Linked DNA regions of Hydrogenophaga sp. SL48. The protein of the gene in region 1 interacts with the protein of each later gene in a pairwise test. Links are inferred from orthologs where the notes say so. Each region holds a gene or a part of one and is shown in the gene's direction. Other genes may lie near its edges. The genes, in order: IM738_RS20755 and IM738_RS00675.

Region 1 (7,940 bases):
ACCGCGTCATCCCATGGCAGATGGGGGTGGTGGCCAAGCTGCTGAGGCTGATGCCCAACCCCTTGTACGATCGCCTGCTGACCGGTCGCGCGCGCAAGCACCGTGAGGGAGAGGGCCGGTCAACCGGTTGACGCGCGCCCGGCGCACATGGGTCGCCAACCGGGTCGATCCAGTCGCGAGCAGGACCTCAAAAAGCGAGCGCCAACAAAAAAGCCCCTCGGCATGCCGGGGGGCTTTTGCATTTCCAGCCTCAGAGGACCGGGAATGGCGGAGAGGTCGGGCGATCAGTAACCGCCGCGGCCACCACCGCCACCGCCTTCACGACGGCCACCGCCGCCGTAGGGGCTGCGGAAACCGCCTTCGCCGCCACCACCGAAGCCGCCGCCACCACCGCGGGGGCCACCGAAGCCGCCGCCGCCGGTGCGGGGGGGGCGGGCTTCCATCGGACGTGCTTCGTTCACGACGAGGCTGCGACCACCCAGGGACTGACCGTTCATGCCTTCAACGGCGGCGAGCGCTTCTGCGTCGCTGCCCATTTCGACAAAGCCGAAACCTTTGGAGCGGCCGGTGTCACGTTCCATCATGACCTTGGCGCTGTTGACAGAGCCGTAGGCGCTGAAAGCTTGCTGCAGGTCTTCGTCACGCACGGTGTAGGGCAGGTTGCCCACGTACAATTTGTTGCCCATGGTTGGGACTCCTAATAACACTGAGAAAAATAGCGATGGAGCCCCGTTAGCAAACAAACCTGTAGCACGCGAAACCAACCGATCACTTGTCAAGCGAGGTTTTCAGACGCTCGCCAGCGGATTATGCTCCGAATGCCCCGGCGCCAGTGATTTTTTTGGGATCGCTTCGAGGCGCTTTCCGGTGTGGTGCGCATTCGCAACAGTGAACGGCCGACACCCCCCCCACCGCCGCGGTGCCGCTGTCGGCGGCCGGTCGGAGCGTTCTGTCATGTTCCACAGGTGGGTTTGCCAGAGGCAGGCTTCAATTTATACTGTCCTCCAGCGCCGATTTGTCCGGATTGCGGGCGCTTTACAAATACCGCTAAAGGGGGGACTCCCGGTCTCGCACCTTGCGGCACCGGGATTTTTGTTTTTGGGTCTCGCCAGGCCCGAGGTGCACACCGTGATCGTCACGCCCCAAACCCAGCGTTTCACCGACCCGCTGCCCCTGAAAAGCGGTGCGGTGTTGCCGGCCTACGAGCTGGTCTATGAAACCTACGGCACGCTCAACGCCGACCGGTCCAACGCGGTGCTGATCTGCCACGCGCTCAACGCCAGCCACCACGTGGCCGGTCACCACGCCGACGCCAGCGGCCAGCCCATCGCGCGCAGCGAAGGCTGGTGGCACAGCATGATCGGCCCGGGCAAGTCGGTAGACACCGACCGATGGTTTGTGATCGGCGTCAACAACCTGGGCTCTTGCTTCGGCAGCACCGGCCCCACCCACACCAACCCCGCCACCGGTCAGCCCTGGGGCGCGGATTTTCCGGTGGTCACGGTGGAAGACTGGGTGAATGCCCAGGCCCGCCTGCTCGACGTGCTCGGGATCCAGACGCTGGCCGCCGTCATGGGCGGCAGCCTGGGTGGCATGCAGACCCTGAGCTGGACCTTGCAGTTTCCGGACCGCGTGCGCCACGCCGTGGTGGTGGCCAGCGCGCCCAACCTCACGGCCGAGAACATCGCGTTCAACGAGGTGGCGCGCCGTGCCATCGTGACCGACCCCGATTTCCGCGACGGCCACTACCTGCGCGAAGGCACGCTGCCACGCCGGGGCCTTCGCATCGCCCGCATGATCGGCCACATCACCTACCTGAGCGACGATGTGATGAACGAAAAGTTCGGCCGGACCCTGCGTTCATCCGATGTCAGCGATCCCGCGGCCGCGGCCGAGTTGGCTTACCGCTACTCGACGCAGGATGTGGAGTTCCAGATCGAGAGCTACCTGCGTTACCAGGGCGACAAGTTCAGCGAGTACTTCGACGCCAACACCTACCTGCTGATCACCCGCGCGCTCGACTACTTCGATCCCGCGCGCGAACACGACGGCAACCTGAGCACCGCCCTGGCGCGCGCCAAGGCCAAGTTCCTGCTCGTGAGTTTCACCACCGACTGGCGCTTCTCGCCCGCGCGCAGCCGCGAGATCGTCAAGGCGCTGCTGGAGAACCGGCGCGAGGTGAGCTACGCCGAGATCGACGCGCCGCACGGCCACGATGCCTTCCTGCTGGACGACCCGCGCTACCACGCCGCGGTGCGGGCCTACTTTGAACAGACGGTGAGTGCCGTTGAGAAAGGGGAGGTGACCCATGGCTGATCCCAACGTGATGCACAGCATCGCCCGCCTCGTGCCACCCGGTTCGCGCGTGCTCGATCTGGGCTGCGGCGATGGCGCCCTGCTCGCCCACCTGCAGGCCACGCGGCAGTGCACTGGCTACGGCGTGGAGATCGACGACGCCAAGCTGCTGGCCTGCGTGAAGCGCGGCGTCAACGTGCTCCAGCTCAACCTGGAGGGTGGCCTCACCATGTTCGGCGACGACGCTTTCGACGTCGTGCTGCAGATCGACACCCTGCAGCACCTGCGCAACGCGCAGACCATGCTGCAGGAAACCGCGCGCGTGGGGCGCATCGGCGTCGTGGCCTTCCCCAACTTTGCCCACTGGCCCAACCGGCTGGCGGTGTTGCAGGGCCACATGCCCGTGACCAAACGCCTGCCTTACGAGTGGTACGACACGCCCAACATCCGCGTCGGCACTTTCAACGACTTCGAGGTGCTCGCGCGCCGCAACAGCCTCACCATCGAAGACAGCTTCGGGCTGCACGAGGGCCGCGAGGTGCGTTTTGCGCCCAACCTGATGGCCAGCACCGCAGTGTTCAAGTTCACGAGCTGATAGATCCCCCCGCGCCGCGAAGGAACAGGCCCCCCCCCGCGCCGCCTGCGGCGTCACCCCCCTCAAGGGGGCGGCACTGGCCGTCCGGCAAAGCCGGCCCGGCGGTGCCCTGGGTTGAAGCATGTCGCTCCGGAGCTTGCTCAGCGGCGGTTTTCGCGCTCCGCGTCCGCCGCGAAGTCGGCGCTGCCCGGCCCGGCGCCCTGCGTCCACTGCGGATAGATCTCGGCGAAGGTCGCCCGGATCTGCGCCAGCGGCAGGTCGTCGAAGCTGCCGCGCTCGGCCACGTATTCCATGTGGCGCTGGCCCGCGCGGTCGAACGGGTGGTAGAGCGAATCGTCCACGCCGTTGAACTCCAGCGGCAACAGGCCGAATTTCTCGCACAGCTCGATGTTGAAGGCCGGTGTGGCCTTGCGCCACCCGCCGTCCAGCCACAGCTCGGTGTAGCCGTGCCAAGCGAACACGTCGGTCTTCATGGTCTGGCGCAACCGCTCGGTGGAGAGGTGGTTGCGCACGTCGGCGAACCCCAGCCGCGCCGGGATGCCCGCCGCACGCGCCACGGCCGCCAGCACCACGGCCTTGGGCACACACCAGCCGAAACCTTGCGCCAGCGCGGTGCTGGCGGTCATGCCGTGGTCTGAGAGGTCGATGCGGTAGGGGTCGTAGCGCAGTCCATCGCGCACGGCCAGGTTCAGGGCCACCGCCCGCTCGCGGTCGGTGGCCCCCCTCGCATGCCGCGCGGCGAAAGCCTGCACGTCGGGATGACCAGCGTCGATGAACGGCGTGGGCCGGAGCCAGGTGGGCGAAACGGTTTCGGTGGGGGGTGCGCGCATGGCGAGGCTTGTACCAGATCGGTCGGCGGGAGGGCGGTACCTTGGCGACGCGGCGGGTTCGTGCGCGCAAATCGCCGATCTGGCACGCCAATGCATGCTTTTTTGGTACTTCAGACCGCGCCCAAACCGCCGATATTTTCACCAGAACGTGGTGGTTGAGTTGCTGGTCTGCATGGGTTCAGGCCGCCACAGTTTCCTCCATGTGCCGCGTCCGTGGCCAGGAAAGCAGATGGCGCGCGGTCACTTTGAGGCTTGAACAATGAAATCTGGTTTTTCCTTTGGCATCGCGGCGCGACTGTATGCGCTGAGCGCGGCCGTGTCCCTGGCGCTGGCCGGGCTGGCGTGGTACGCGTACACCGGGCTGCACGAGGCCGCTGATCTCGCGGCCCACACGGAGAGCGACCGTGTGCCACAGTTGCTGGCCATGTCCGACCTCGAGCTGAACGTGACCCAGGTGTCGCTGCAGATCCGGCACGCCATCCTGGCGCGCACGCCCGAGGAGCAGCAGGCGACGCTGGACTACATCGCGGCCAAGCGCAAGAGCATGGACGAGACCCTGGGGGCATTCGAAAAGCGCCTCTTTTCGGCCGAGGGCAAGGCCCATTTCACCAAGCTGCCCCCCGCCATCGCCGACTTCTGGAAGGCGGGTGAAGCCAACCTGGCGCTGATCAAGGAAGGCAGAAAGGAAGAAGCCTTCGCCTACCTGGTCGACACCACCATTCCCGTGCGCAACCGCCTGCTGGAGGAGCTCGCGACGGGAGAAGGCATCCAGGGCGAAGGCCTGACGAAGGACATCAGCGAGATCGAACGCGATGTGTTGAACACGTCCAATCTGATCGTGGGTGCGGCCCTGGCGATCGCTGTCGCCTTGCTGGCTTTTTCGACCTACGTGGCCCAGGTGCTGCGCCGCCGCGTGGAGGTGTCGCGCCGGGTGGCCGAACGGGTGCGTGACGGTGACCTGACCGTGACCGTTCCCCAGGGTGCCCAGGATGAGTTCAGCCCCCTGCTCCAGGCCATGGGTGACATGCAGGCCGCGCTCACCCGGGTGGTCTCGGACGTGCGCCTGGGCGCCGACAGCGTGGCCACAGCCAGCGCCGAAATCGCCCAGGGCAACGCCGACCTGTCCGGCCGCACCGAACAGCAGGCCTCTGCGCTGGAGCAGACCTCGGCTTCGATGGAGCAGCTCGGTTCGACGGCGCGCCAGAACGCCGACAACGCCCGCCAGGCCAACCAGCTCGCGGCCAGTGCCAGCGGCGTGGCGGTGCAAGGCGGCGAGGTCGTGAACCAGGTCGTGCAGACCATGAAGGACATCAACGACAGCAGCAAGAAGATCAGCGACATCATCGGTGTGATCGACGGCATTGCCTTCCAGACCAACATCCTCGCCCTCAACGCGGCCGTGGAAGCCGCCCGTGCGGGCGAGCAGGGGCGGGGGTTTGCAGTGGTGGCGGCCGAGGTGCGAAACCTCGCGCAACGCAGTGCCGAAGCGGCGAAAGAGATCAAGGGCCTGATCAATGCGAGCGTGGAACGCGTGGAGCAAGGCACCGTGCTGGTGGACCAGGCGGGCAGCACCATGCAGGAAATCGTGTTGTCCATCCAGCGCGTGACCGACATCGTGGGCGAGATCAGCAGCGCCAGCAGCGAGCAGAACGCCGGTGTGGGCCAGGTCAGTGAGGCGGTGACGCAGATGGACCAGGCCACCCAGCAGAACGCGGCCCTGGTCGAAGAAAGTGCCGCCGCCGCGGGCAGCCTGCAGCAACAGGCCGAGCAACTGGTGCAGGCGGTGAGCGTGTTCAAACTCGCCGGAGCGGGAGGCCTGATGGCCAGAAACACGCCAGCCACCGCCGCGCGCGTGCAGCCTCCCCGGGCCACGCCCGTGAAGCTGGTCGCCAAGCCCACCGCCCCTGCCCAGCGGCCGGCGGTCACCCCCAAAGCCACCCCCAAAGCCATCGCCCCGCCCCCCGTGGCAGCGCCCGCCCGCACTGGCGGCGCGAGCGACGACTGGGAAAGTTTCTGAACCTCTCCGAACTGAAAGACCGATCATCATGGACACGACCCTCCCCACCGGCCAGCCGGACCACCCGAACAGCGCGCGTGCGGTGGCCAGCCAGAAGGCCGCCGCCGCCGAGTTCCTGACCTTCCGCCTGGGGGCGGAGGAATACGGCATCGACATCCTGCGCGTGCAGGAGATCCGCTCGTACGAAGAGCCCACCCGCATCGCCAACGCGCCAACGTTCATCAAGGGCGTGGTGAACCTGCGCGGGGTGATCGTGCCGGTGGTGGACCTGCGCATCAAGCTCAACTGCGAGAAGGTGGAATACAACGGCTTCACCGTGGTGATCGTGCTCAACGTGCACGGTCGCGTGGTGGGTGCGGTGGTGGACTCGGTGTCGGACGTGCTGGAGCTCAGCAGTGAGCTGATCAAGCCGGCGCCGGAGATGAACAGCACGGTGGACACGGGCTTCATCACGGGCATCGCCAGCGTGGGCGAACGCATGCTGATCCTGATGGACATCGAAGCGCTCATGAGCAGCGCCGACATGGGCCTCATGGACCACAGCGCCCAGCGCCTGCAGTGAAACCGGGCCCGGGTACCGCCGTCCTTTCGCCTGACCGATTCAGCATGGGATTTGCGAACCCTCTGTCCATCGACCCACGCCTGAGTGCCGGTTTCGGCTGGCGGGTGTCATGCCCGGGCAGCCTGCGCGCCCCGGCCGGGCCGCGGCTGCAGGCGGTGATGGTGTTCTCCCTCGTCGGCGACGGGGGGGCCGGCTGAGGGGCTGAGCGCCCACCCCCTGCATTCCGAGCGGGCGCCCTGGTGGCGCCCGTTGGCATTCCTGGGGGGCTCCGTCGGTCGGCGCCAAGCCCCCGCTGAAGCGGGCCGGGCTTCAGTCCGTGTACTTCCGTATGCAGACCGACCCCAAGCGGCGGGTTTGCACGGGCTTTGTCGCTCTTTTCCCGACTTCAGCCAGCGCCGGTCCGGTCGATAGTCCTTAAACCTTCTCTGTCTTTCAAGGACCGACCACCATGGACATGCATCTTCCCACCGGCCAGCCGGACCACCCGAACAGCGCGCGTGCGGTGGCCAGCCAGAAGGCCGCCGCCGCCGAGTTCCTGACCTTCCGCCTGGGGGCGGAGGAATACGGCATCGACATCCTGCGCGTGCAGGAGATCCGCTCGTACGAAGAGCCCACCCGCATCGCCAACGCGCCAACGTTCATCAAGGGCGTGGTGAACCTGCGCGGGGTGATCGTGCCGGTGGTGGATTTGCGCATCAAGCTCAACTGCGAGAAGGTGGAATACAACGGCTTCACCGTGGTGATCGTGCTCAACGTGCACGGTCGCGTGGTGGGTGCGGTGGTGGACTCGGTGTCGGACGTGCTGGAGCTCAGCAGTGAGCTGATCAAGCCGGCGCCGGAGATGAACAGCACGGTGGACACGGGCTTCATCACGGGCATCGCCAGCGTGGGCGAACGCATGTTGATCCTGATGGACATCGAAGCGCTCATGAGCAGCGCCGACATGGGCCTCATGGACACCACGAATTCCCTCCAGTGAACGCCGCAGCGCTCACCTGCTTTCATTTCCTCTTTTTAGATTGACATCATGATGTTCGCAAAACTCAAGATCGGACACCGGTTGACACTGGGCTTTGCCAGCGTGCTGGTGCTGCTGGTGGCCATTGCCGCCCTCGCTTGGAGCAGCCTGCAGAGCGCCCAGCTGGCCACGGAAGAGGTGGTCGAGATGGATCACCGCGCGGCCTTGACCGACGAGTGGCTGGCCAGCACCCGCCTGAACATCAACCGCGTGCTGGGCCTCGCGAAATCGGGGGCCAACCCCGAGGTCGACGCCTACTTCAAGCCGCTGATCGCCCAGACCACCGAGCGCATCAACGAGCTGCAGAAGACGCTGGACGCCGAAATCACCAGCGACCAGGGCAAGGCCCTGCTGAAAGAGATCGCCGAGCGCCGGACCGAGTACATCGCCGTGCGCAAGACCTACTTCGATGCGCTCAAGAGCGGTGAAATCGACGCCGCCGCCCAGCAACTGGACTCGGCGCTGTTGCCCGCCGCCAACCGCTACACCGACGCGATGGGGAAGCTGCAGGCCTACGAACGTGAACTGGTCGGTGCCGCGGTCGAAGCGGCCAAGCAGACGGCCAGCCGCCAGGAGATGTTGATCTTGGGCCTGGCGGCGCTGGCGATGTTGCTGGCCTGCCT
Region 2 (7,963 bases), 4.2 Mb from region 1 along the record:
GGCAAGCCAACACTCAGACCAAACTGTTCCGAATCGCGTAAACCGTCAGCTCCGCGTTGTTCGCCAGGTGCAGCTTCTCCAGCACCCGCGCGCGGTACACGCTCACGGTCTTGGGGCTGAGCATCAGCTCTTCGGCGATTTCCGAGAGCTTCTTGCCGGAGGCGATCTTCTGCAGGGTCTGCAGCTCGCGCTCGGAGAGGCTGGCGTGCAGTTCCTGGCTCTCGGGGGCGTTGAGGTTGTCCACCAGCATCTGGGCCACTTCGGGCGTCACGTATTTGCGGCCCTGCTGCACGGTGCGGATGGCGGCCACGAGTTCGGCCGGCTCGCCGGCCTTGTTGACGTAGCCGCGCGCGCCGGCGCGCAGGCAGCGGATGGCGTACTGGTCTTCGGGGTACATGGACACCACCAGGGTCTTGACCAGCGAGCCTTCGTCGCGCAGGGCCGCGAGCACCTCCAGCCCGCCGCGCCCGGGCATGTTGAGGTCGAGCACGAGCACGTCGCACTCCACCTTGCGCATCTGCTCTCTCAGCTCGGGGTAGCTGCCGGCTTCGCCGACGACCTGGATGTCGACCGCCTCGGAGATGGTGTCGCGGATGCCGCGCCTCACCACCGCGTGGTCGTCACACAAAATCACTTTGATCATTGTTCTTGTCCCCGTGGTTGAAATCGCCTTCACCTCCCTCTGCGCTGGAGGGCGTCGCCAGCGGCACCGACAGAATGACCGAGGTGCCGCGCCGGGTGGAGCTGATGTCGAGCCAGCCGTCCACCTTGGCCGCGCGCTCCTTGAGCCCGAGCAGGCCGAAGGACTTGGCCTTCTTCAACGCCTCGCTGCTCAGCCCCTGGCCGTTGTCGGTCACTTCCAGCGTCAGCACGCCCTCGAGGTCGCTGAGGTCGATCTCCACGGCCGTGGCGTTCGCGTGTTTGGCCACGTTGGTCAGGGCTTCCTGCGCCGTGCGGTAGGCCACCAGCTGCACCGCGCGCGGCACGTCGATCTGCTCGGACGAGCGTCGCACGGTCACGCGCACCCCGGCGCGCTTCTCGAAGCTGGCGGCCAGCCACTGCACAGCCGCCACCAGCCCCTGGTCGAGGATGGGGGGGCGCAGGTTCATCATGATCCGCTGGCTCGCATCGAGTGCATGTTGCAGCATCTCCAGCGCGGCGTCCATGTGGTGGCGCACGTCGGCGTCCAGCGTGCGGCGCGAGACCCAGGACAGGTCGAGCTTGACGGCGGCCAGGGCGCCGCCGATGTCGTCGTGGATTTCGCGCGAGATGTCGGCGCGCTCCTGATCGATGCTGGTCTGCAGGTGTTCGGCCAGCTCGGCCAGGCGCCGGCGTGAATCGGCGAGCTCGGCGTCGGCCACGGCCTTGGCCTTGCGGGTCTGGCTCACTTCCACCGCGCGCTGGATCACGTGGGCCAGCCGGTTCATGCTGTCTTTGAGCAGGTAGTCGCTCACGCCACGGTGCATGGCGTCCACCGCCGCGGTTTCGCCGATGGCGCCCGACAGGATCACGAAGGGGATGTCGATGCCCCGCTCGCGCACCAGCTCCCAGGCGTCCAGGCCCGTGAACCCGGGCAGGTGGTAGTCGGCCAGCACGAAGTCGTGGACACCCGAGTCGAGCTCGCGCAGGAAGTCGTCCATGGTGTCCACCAGCAGGATTTCGTGCGGCAGCTGGCTGCGCTGCAGGGCGAACTTCACCAGGGCGTGATCGACCCGGGAGTCTTCCAGGTGGAGGATGCGCAGCGGTCGGGATACGGAGTGTTCTGACATGCCGCTCGCAATGGGTGGGGTGAACCGGGCTTCGGCGCCACAGGGCACAGGCGCTGAAATGGCGTTGAATTTGGGCCGTTATCTGCCGATACAGATGGTCACAGACCGGGAAAATTGTACTTCCCTGCCAGCCCCAGACCGGTCTCCAGCCCATCCCTTATGCCCCAAAACCCATGGACCATCCGATGATGTTGCAGACCCCGCCGTCTGTCAGCCTGCCCGTGAACCTGGTCGCCGATGTCCAGGATTCGCTGCTCATGGCGATGACCGACCTCAAACGCCTGGAGGGTCTGCTGGACCACGCCACCGGCAACCTGCTGGAGCGCTTCAGCACCGCCAACCACGCCCTGGGCAACCTGGCAACCAGCAAGGACAGCGACGACCTGCTGAGCATCCGCCACAGCCTGCACCAGGCCGTGACCGAGCTGCAGTTCCACGACATGGCGACCCAGCTCATCGTGCACACCGGCAAGGTGCTGCAGGGCTGCGCCTGGAAGCTCGCCGACGAGGCCATGGAGGCCGAAGAAGGTGAGCTGCCCATGACGCCCGACCCCATGGCCGACCGGCCCAGCCCCGTGACGCAGAGCGAAATGGACGCCGGCTCCATCGACCTGTTCTAAAGCCGCCCGCCCTTTTTGCCGATATTGGTTTGAACCTCGGAGTACCCCATGCAATCGATTCTTGCCGTTGACGACTCGGCCTCCATGCGAAAAATGGTGTCTTTCACCCTCACTGGCGCCGGCTTTCACGTGGTGGAGGCGGTGGACGGCCAGGACGCCTTCGAAAAGGCGCAGACGCACCACATCGACCTCGTGCTGACCGACCAGAACATGCCGCGCCTGGACGGCCTGGGGCTGACGAAAAAGCTGCGTGACCACCCCAAATTCAAGACCACGCCGATCCTGATCCTGACCACCGAGTCGAGCGACCAGATGAAGCAGGCCGGTCGCAGCGCGGGCGCCACCGGGTGGCTGGTGAAGCCGTTTGATCCGGGTCGCCTGATCGAGGTCATCCAGAAAGTCATCCGCTGATGTCCAGCACGCACCCCCATCGCCAAGGAGTCCCTCATGGGTGAATCGATGACCGAGAACCAGTCCGCCGCCGGCGGCAATTTTGACCTCACGCAGTTCTATCAGATCTTCTTTGAAGAGGCCGGCGAGAACCTGGACCAGATGGAGCAGATGCTGCTCGCGCTGGACCTGGAAGCGGCCGACGACGAAGAACTCAACGCCATCTTCCGCTGCGCGCACTCGATCAAGGGCGGCGCCGCGACCTTCGGCTTCGCCGACGTGGCCGAGCTGACGCACCAGATGGAGTCGCTGCTGGACAAGCTGCGCCGCCACGAGCTGCAGCCCACGGCGGCCATGGTCGACGTGCTGCTCGAATCGTCCGACGCCCTCAAGCTGCTGCTGGCGCGCCACCAGGGCCAGGGGGTCGAGCCGCCCGCCACCGGCGAGCTGGTGGACCGCATCAGCCACCTGGCCCACGGTGCGCCCCCGCCCCCCCAGGCGCCTGCGCCAGCACCGGCGCAGGCCGCGCCGGTGGCCCATGCGCCCGCTGCACCAGCCGCCGCCCCCGCCCCCACACTGGCCCAGGGTGAGCGCGAACTGCAGATCGTGGTCGGCCCGCTGGACAACCCCTCGGAGGCCGACTGCATCGTCGAGCTGTTCCGCGACATCACCGGGCTCGGCCGCATCGAGGCCCTGCCCTGCGACCAGGCGGACCAGCGCTGGTTCCGGGTGTTCACCACCTCCAGCGACACCGACCTGATGGACCTGTTCACCTTCCACGTGAGCAAGGAGCAGATCCGCATCACCGACACCTCGGCGGCCGCCCCGGCGGTCAGCCCGGCGCCCGCGCCGGCCGCCGCGCTCCCCGGCGAAGGCACCGACTTCGGCTTCTTTGACGACGCCCCCGGCGTGCCGGCGGCCGCCGCTCCCGCCGAGCCGAGCACCAGCGCGCAACCTGCGCCGGTGCTGGCGGCACCGGTCAAGGCCGCCCCCAAGGCAGAGGTCCGCGCGCCCACCCCGGCCGGCCCCGATTCGAGCACGCTGCGCGTGTCGGTGAGCAAGGTCGATCAGCTGATCAACCTCGTGGGCGAGCTCGTGATCACCCAGGCCATGCTGGCGCAGAAGAGCCGCGAGCTCGACAGCGCCGCCAACCAGCCGCTGCTGGCCGGCCTGGCCGACCTGGACCGCAACACCCGCGATCTGCAGGAAGCGGTGATGTCGATCCGCATGATCCCCATGTCGATCGTGTTCAACCGCTTCCCGCGCATGCTGCGCGACCTGGCCGCCAAGCTGGGCAAGAAGGTCGACCTGATCACGCACGGCGAAGCCACCGAGCTCGACAAGGGCCTGATCGAGAAGATCACCGACCCGCTGACCCACCTGATCCGCAACAGCTGCGACCACGGCCTGGAGTTGCCCCATGAACGGCTCGCCAAAGGCAAGACCGAGCACGGCAACATCACGCTCTCGGCCAGCCACCAGGGCGGCAGCATCCTGATTGAAGTGCGCGACGACGGCAAGGGCCTGTCGCGCGAGAAGCTGCTCGCCAAGGCCCGCGAAAAGGGTCTGGATGCACCCGACTCGATGAGCGACAACGAGGTGTGGAACCTGATCATGGCGCCCGGCTTCTCCACCGCCGAGGTGGTGACCGACGTGTCGGGCCGCGGCGTCGGCATGGACGTGGTCAAGAAGAACATCGCCTCGCTGGGCGGCACGGTCGAGATCGACTCCGCCGAGGGCTACGGCATGAGCGTGAAAGTGCGCCTGCCGCTCACGCTGGCCATCATGGACGGCATGACGGTGCGCGTGAGCGACGAGGTCTACATCCTGCCGCTGTCCAGCGTGATCGAGTCGTTCCAGATCAAACCGGGCGACATCAACACCGTGGCGCAAGGCGCGCAGCTGGTGAAGGTGCGCGAGGAATACATGCCGGTGATCGAGCTGGAGCGGGTGTTCCAGGTGCCGCGCTTCGAGTTCAACGCAGGCAGCCCGATCATGGTGGTGGTGGAGTCGGACGGCTCGCGCGTCGCGCTGATGGTCGACGAGCTGCTGGGCCAGCAGCAGGTGGTGATCAAGAACCTGGAGTCCAACTACCGCAAGGTGCCCAACGTGTCGGGCGCCACCATCCTCGGCGACGGCAAGGTCGCGCTGATCCTGGACACCTCGGGCCTGGTGCGCCGTTCGCGCCACTGAGCCCCGTCCCCTCTTCCTTCCGCCGTCAAAGGACGAACACCCGATGCTGCAGCAGACCCGAACGAGCGCACCCCGTGTCGCGGCGCCCCACCTGGAGCTGCCGGCCATGGACGACGGGCCGATGACCCAGGGCCGAGAGTTCGTCTGGTCCGACGCCGACTTCACCCGCATCAAGGCGCTGATCTACAAGAAGGCTGGCATCAGCCTGCACGACGGCAAACACGCCATGGTCTACAGCCGTGTGTCGCGCCGCCTGCGCGAGACCGGCCACGCCAGCTTCAAGAGCTACCTCGACGCGCTGGAGCAGACCGACGGCCCCGAGTGGCAGGAGTTCATCAACGCCCTGACCACCAACCTCACGGCGTTTTTCCGCGAGCAGCACCATTTCGGCATCCTGCACGACCTGCTGGCCGCCAAGCGCAGCCACCCCTGGCGCATCTGGTGCTCGGCGGCGTCCACGGGCGAAGAGCCTTACTCGATCGCGATGACGGCCACCGAGGCGCTGGGCACCTCGGGCAGCTTCAGCCTGGTCAACAGCGACATCGACACCAAGGTGCTGGCCACCGCGGCGCGCGGCGTCTACAAGGCCGACGGCGTGAAGGGCCTGAGCCCCGAGCGGCTGCAGCGCTTCTTCATGCGCGGCAAGGGCGCCAACGCCGGGTTCATGCGCGTCAAGCCCGAACTGCAGAAACACCTGGAGTTCATGACCGTCAACCTGATCCATGACCTGCCGTTCCGGGAGCCCTTCGACGCGGTGTTCTGCCGCAACGTGATGATCTATTTCGACGCCGCCACCCAGCGCCAGGTGCTGGAGCGCATCCACCGCGTGATGAAGCCCGGCGGCCTGCTGTTCGTGGGCCACGCGGAAAATTTCAGCGACGCGCGCAGCCTGTTTGTGTTGCGCGGAAAGACAGTCTATGAGCGGGTTTGACGCCGTCCAGCCCGGTCACCGGGCCCGCCCCGTGATGCCCCCGCCCAGCGTCATGGTCGCGCCCGCGATGGCGGCCACCGCGCGTGGAAGCCGGGTGGACTTCCTCAAGTCACGCGCGCCCAAACCGGGCGAGGCCTCGTTCTTCTACCGCGACCACCACTTCAACACCGACACGGTGAAGGTGCTGCCCGGCGAGTACTTCGTGACCTCCGACGACATGATGGTCATGACGGTGCTGGGTTCGTGCATCGCCGCCTGCATCTGGGACCCCAAGGTGCGCGTGGGCGGCATGAACCACTTCATGCTGCCCGACGGTGGTGCCGACACCTCGGGTCGCTACGGCTCCTACGCGATGGAACTGCTGATCAACGAGATGATGAAGCTCGGCGCCCGGCGCGAAAGCATGCAGGCCAAGGTGTTCGGCGGCGGGCAGGTGATGCACAGCTTCACGACCATGAACGTGGGCGAACGCAACACCGCCTTTGTTCTCGACTACCTGCAGACCGAACGCATCGCCGTGATCTCCAAGGACGTGCTGGACATCCACCCGCGCAAGGTCTGCTACTTCCCGGCCACCGGGAAAGCCATGGTGAAACGCCTGGCGCACTCGCACCCCGAAACCATCGAGACGCAGGAGCGCAAGGGCAACGCGGCGTTGGTGGCCACATCCAACGCCGGCGGCTCGGTGGATTTGTTTTAACCCCCCGCGCCGACGCTGCGCGTCGTCACCCCCCAGGGGGCAACACCAGCGCCCCGTCCTGAGCTTGTTGAAGGGCGGTTGCGCGGTGTTTCTGGATCAGGCAAGCAAGGCCAACAAGAGGATTGAAATGGCAAAAATCAAAGTGGTGGTGGTGGACGATTCGGCGCTGGTGCGCAGCCTGCTCACCGAAATCATCAACCGCCAGCCCGACATGCAATGTGTCGGCGCGGCGGCCGATCCGCTGGTGGCGCGCGAGATGATCCGCGAGCTCAACCCCGACGTGATCACGCTCGACGTGGAAATGCCGCGCATGGACGGGCTGGAGTTCCTCTCGCGCCTCATGCGCCTGCGGCCCATGCCGGTGGTGATGGTGTCCACGCTGACCGAACAGGGCGCCGACATCACCCTGCGCGCTCTGGAGATGGGCGCGGTCGACTACGTGGCGAAGCCGCGCATCGGCATCAGCAGCGGGCTGAACGAGCTGGCCACCGACATCGTGGACAAGATCCGGGTGGCCGCCAGCGCCCATGTCAAACGGCTGGGGCCGGCGCCCGCGGCAGGCACGCCGCCCCCGTCGGCCAGCCCCGCGTCGCCCGACACCCCGCGCGCGCCGCTGCCCCGCCTGTCCACCGAAAAGATCATCTGCATCGGCGCCTCCACCGGCGGCACCGAGGCCATCCGCGAGGTGCTGGTGCCCTTGCCGGCCGATTCGCCGGCCATCGTCATCACCCAGCACATGCCGCCGGGCTTCACCACCAGCTTCGCTGCGCGGCTCGATTCGCTCTGCCGCATCCGCGTGCAAGAGGCGCGCCACAACCAGCGCATCCTGCCCGGCCACGCCTACATCGCCCCCGGTGGGCACCACCTGCGCATCGACCGCAGCGGCTCGAACTACGTGGCCGTGGTCGAAGACACCGAGCCGGTGAACCGGCACCGCCCTTCGGTCGAGGTGCTGTTCAAGTCGGCCGCCCGAGTGCTCGGCCCCAACGCGATCGGGATCATGCTCACGGGCATGGGCGCAGACGGCGCGCAGGCGATGCGCGAGATGAAGGACGCCGGCAGCTACAACTACGTGCAGGACGAGGCCAGCTGCGTCGTCTTCGGCATGCCGCGCATGGCGATCCAGTGCGGCGCGGCCCACGAGATCCTGCCCCTGACACAGATTGCCCCGGCCCTGCTCAGCCGCCTGGCCAGCAACCCGGCCCTGGTGCGGCACCGCATCTGAGCCCCCGACCCCACCCTCACTGTTCCTCCGAGTGTTCCCATGAATGCCCCTCGTTTCATCCAGGCCGGTCTGCTGATCGGCGCCCTGACCTTCGCGGGCGCCTGCATGGCGCTCGATGCCCCCCAGGAACGCCCC

The links.
Region 2: the proteins of IM738_RS20755 (region 1) and IM738_RS00675 interact in binary tests that used the Escherichia coli proteins (3 or more experiments, as listed by UniProt). The link is inferred for Hydrogenophaga sp. SL48 from one-to-one orthologs.

The regions. Positions count from the first base shown.
Region 1 is NZ_CP063400.1:4,391,596-4,399,535, reverse strand. The notes cover bases 3,388-6,358. They hold IM738_RS20755 (methyl-accepting chemotaxis protein), read left to right. Parts: upstream 3,388-3,979; coding sequence 3,980-5,737; downstream 5,738-6,358. Other genes in these bases: IM738_RS20745 (hypothetical protein), read left to right, coding at 6,344-6,358; IM738_RS20750 (chemotaxis protein CheW), read left to right, coding at 5,766-6,299; IM738_RS20760 (transglutaminase-like domain-containing protein), read right to left, coding at 3,388-3,720. Outside these bases: IM738_RS20780 (SDR family oxidoreductase), read left to right, coding at 1-131; IM738_RS20775 (RNA recognition motif domain-containing protein), read right to left, coding at 285-686; homoserine O-succinyltransferase MetX, read left to right, coding at 1,129-2,316; methionine biosynthesis protein MetW, read left to right, coding at 2,309-2,890; more of IM738_RS20760, read right to left, coding at 3,031-3,387; more of IM738_RS20745, read left to right, coding at 6,359-6,496; IM738_RS20740 (chemotaxis protein CheW), read left to right, coding at 6,748-7,278; IM738_RS20735 (methyl-accepting chemotaxis protein), read left to right, coding at 7,327-7,940. UniProt on the Escherichia coli protein: Receptor for the attractant L-aspartate and related amino and dicarboxylic acids. Tar also mediates taxis to the attractant maltose via an interaction with the periplasmic maltose binding protein. Tar mediates taxis away from the repellents cobalt and nickel.
Region 2 is NZ_CP063400.1:149,831-157,793, reverse strand. Bases 2,411-5,404 are described here. They hold IM738_RS00675 (chemotaxis protein CheA), read left to right. Parts: upstream 2,411-2,836; coding sequence 2,837-4,972; downstream 4,973-5,404. Other genes in these bases: IM738_RS00670 (CheR family methyltransferase), read left to right, coding at 5,079-5,404; IM738_RS00680 (response regulator), read left to right, coding at 2,438-2,800. Outside these bases: IM738_RS00695 (response regulator), read right to left, coding at 14-643; IM738_RS00690 (hybrid sensor histidine kinase/response regulator), read right to left, coding at 621-1,769; IM738_RS00685 (hypothetical protein), read left to right, coding at 1,958-2,389; more of IM738_RS00670, read left to right, coding at 5,405-5,903; chemoreceptor glutamine deamidase CheD, read left to right, coding at 5,956-6,603; IM738_RS00660 (protein-glutamate methylesterase/protein-glutamine glutaminase), read left to right, coding at 6,731-7,828; IM738_RS00655 (molybdopterin-dependent oxidoreductase), read left to right, coding at 7,868-7,963. UniProt on the Escherichia coli protein: Involved in the transmission of sensory signals from the chemoreceptors to the flagellar motors. CheA is autophosphorylated; it can transfer its phosphate group to either CheB or CheY.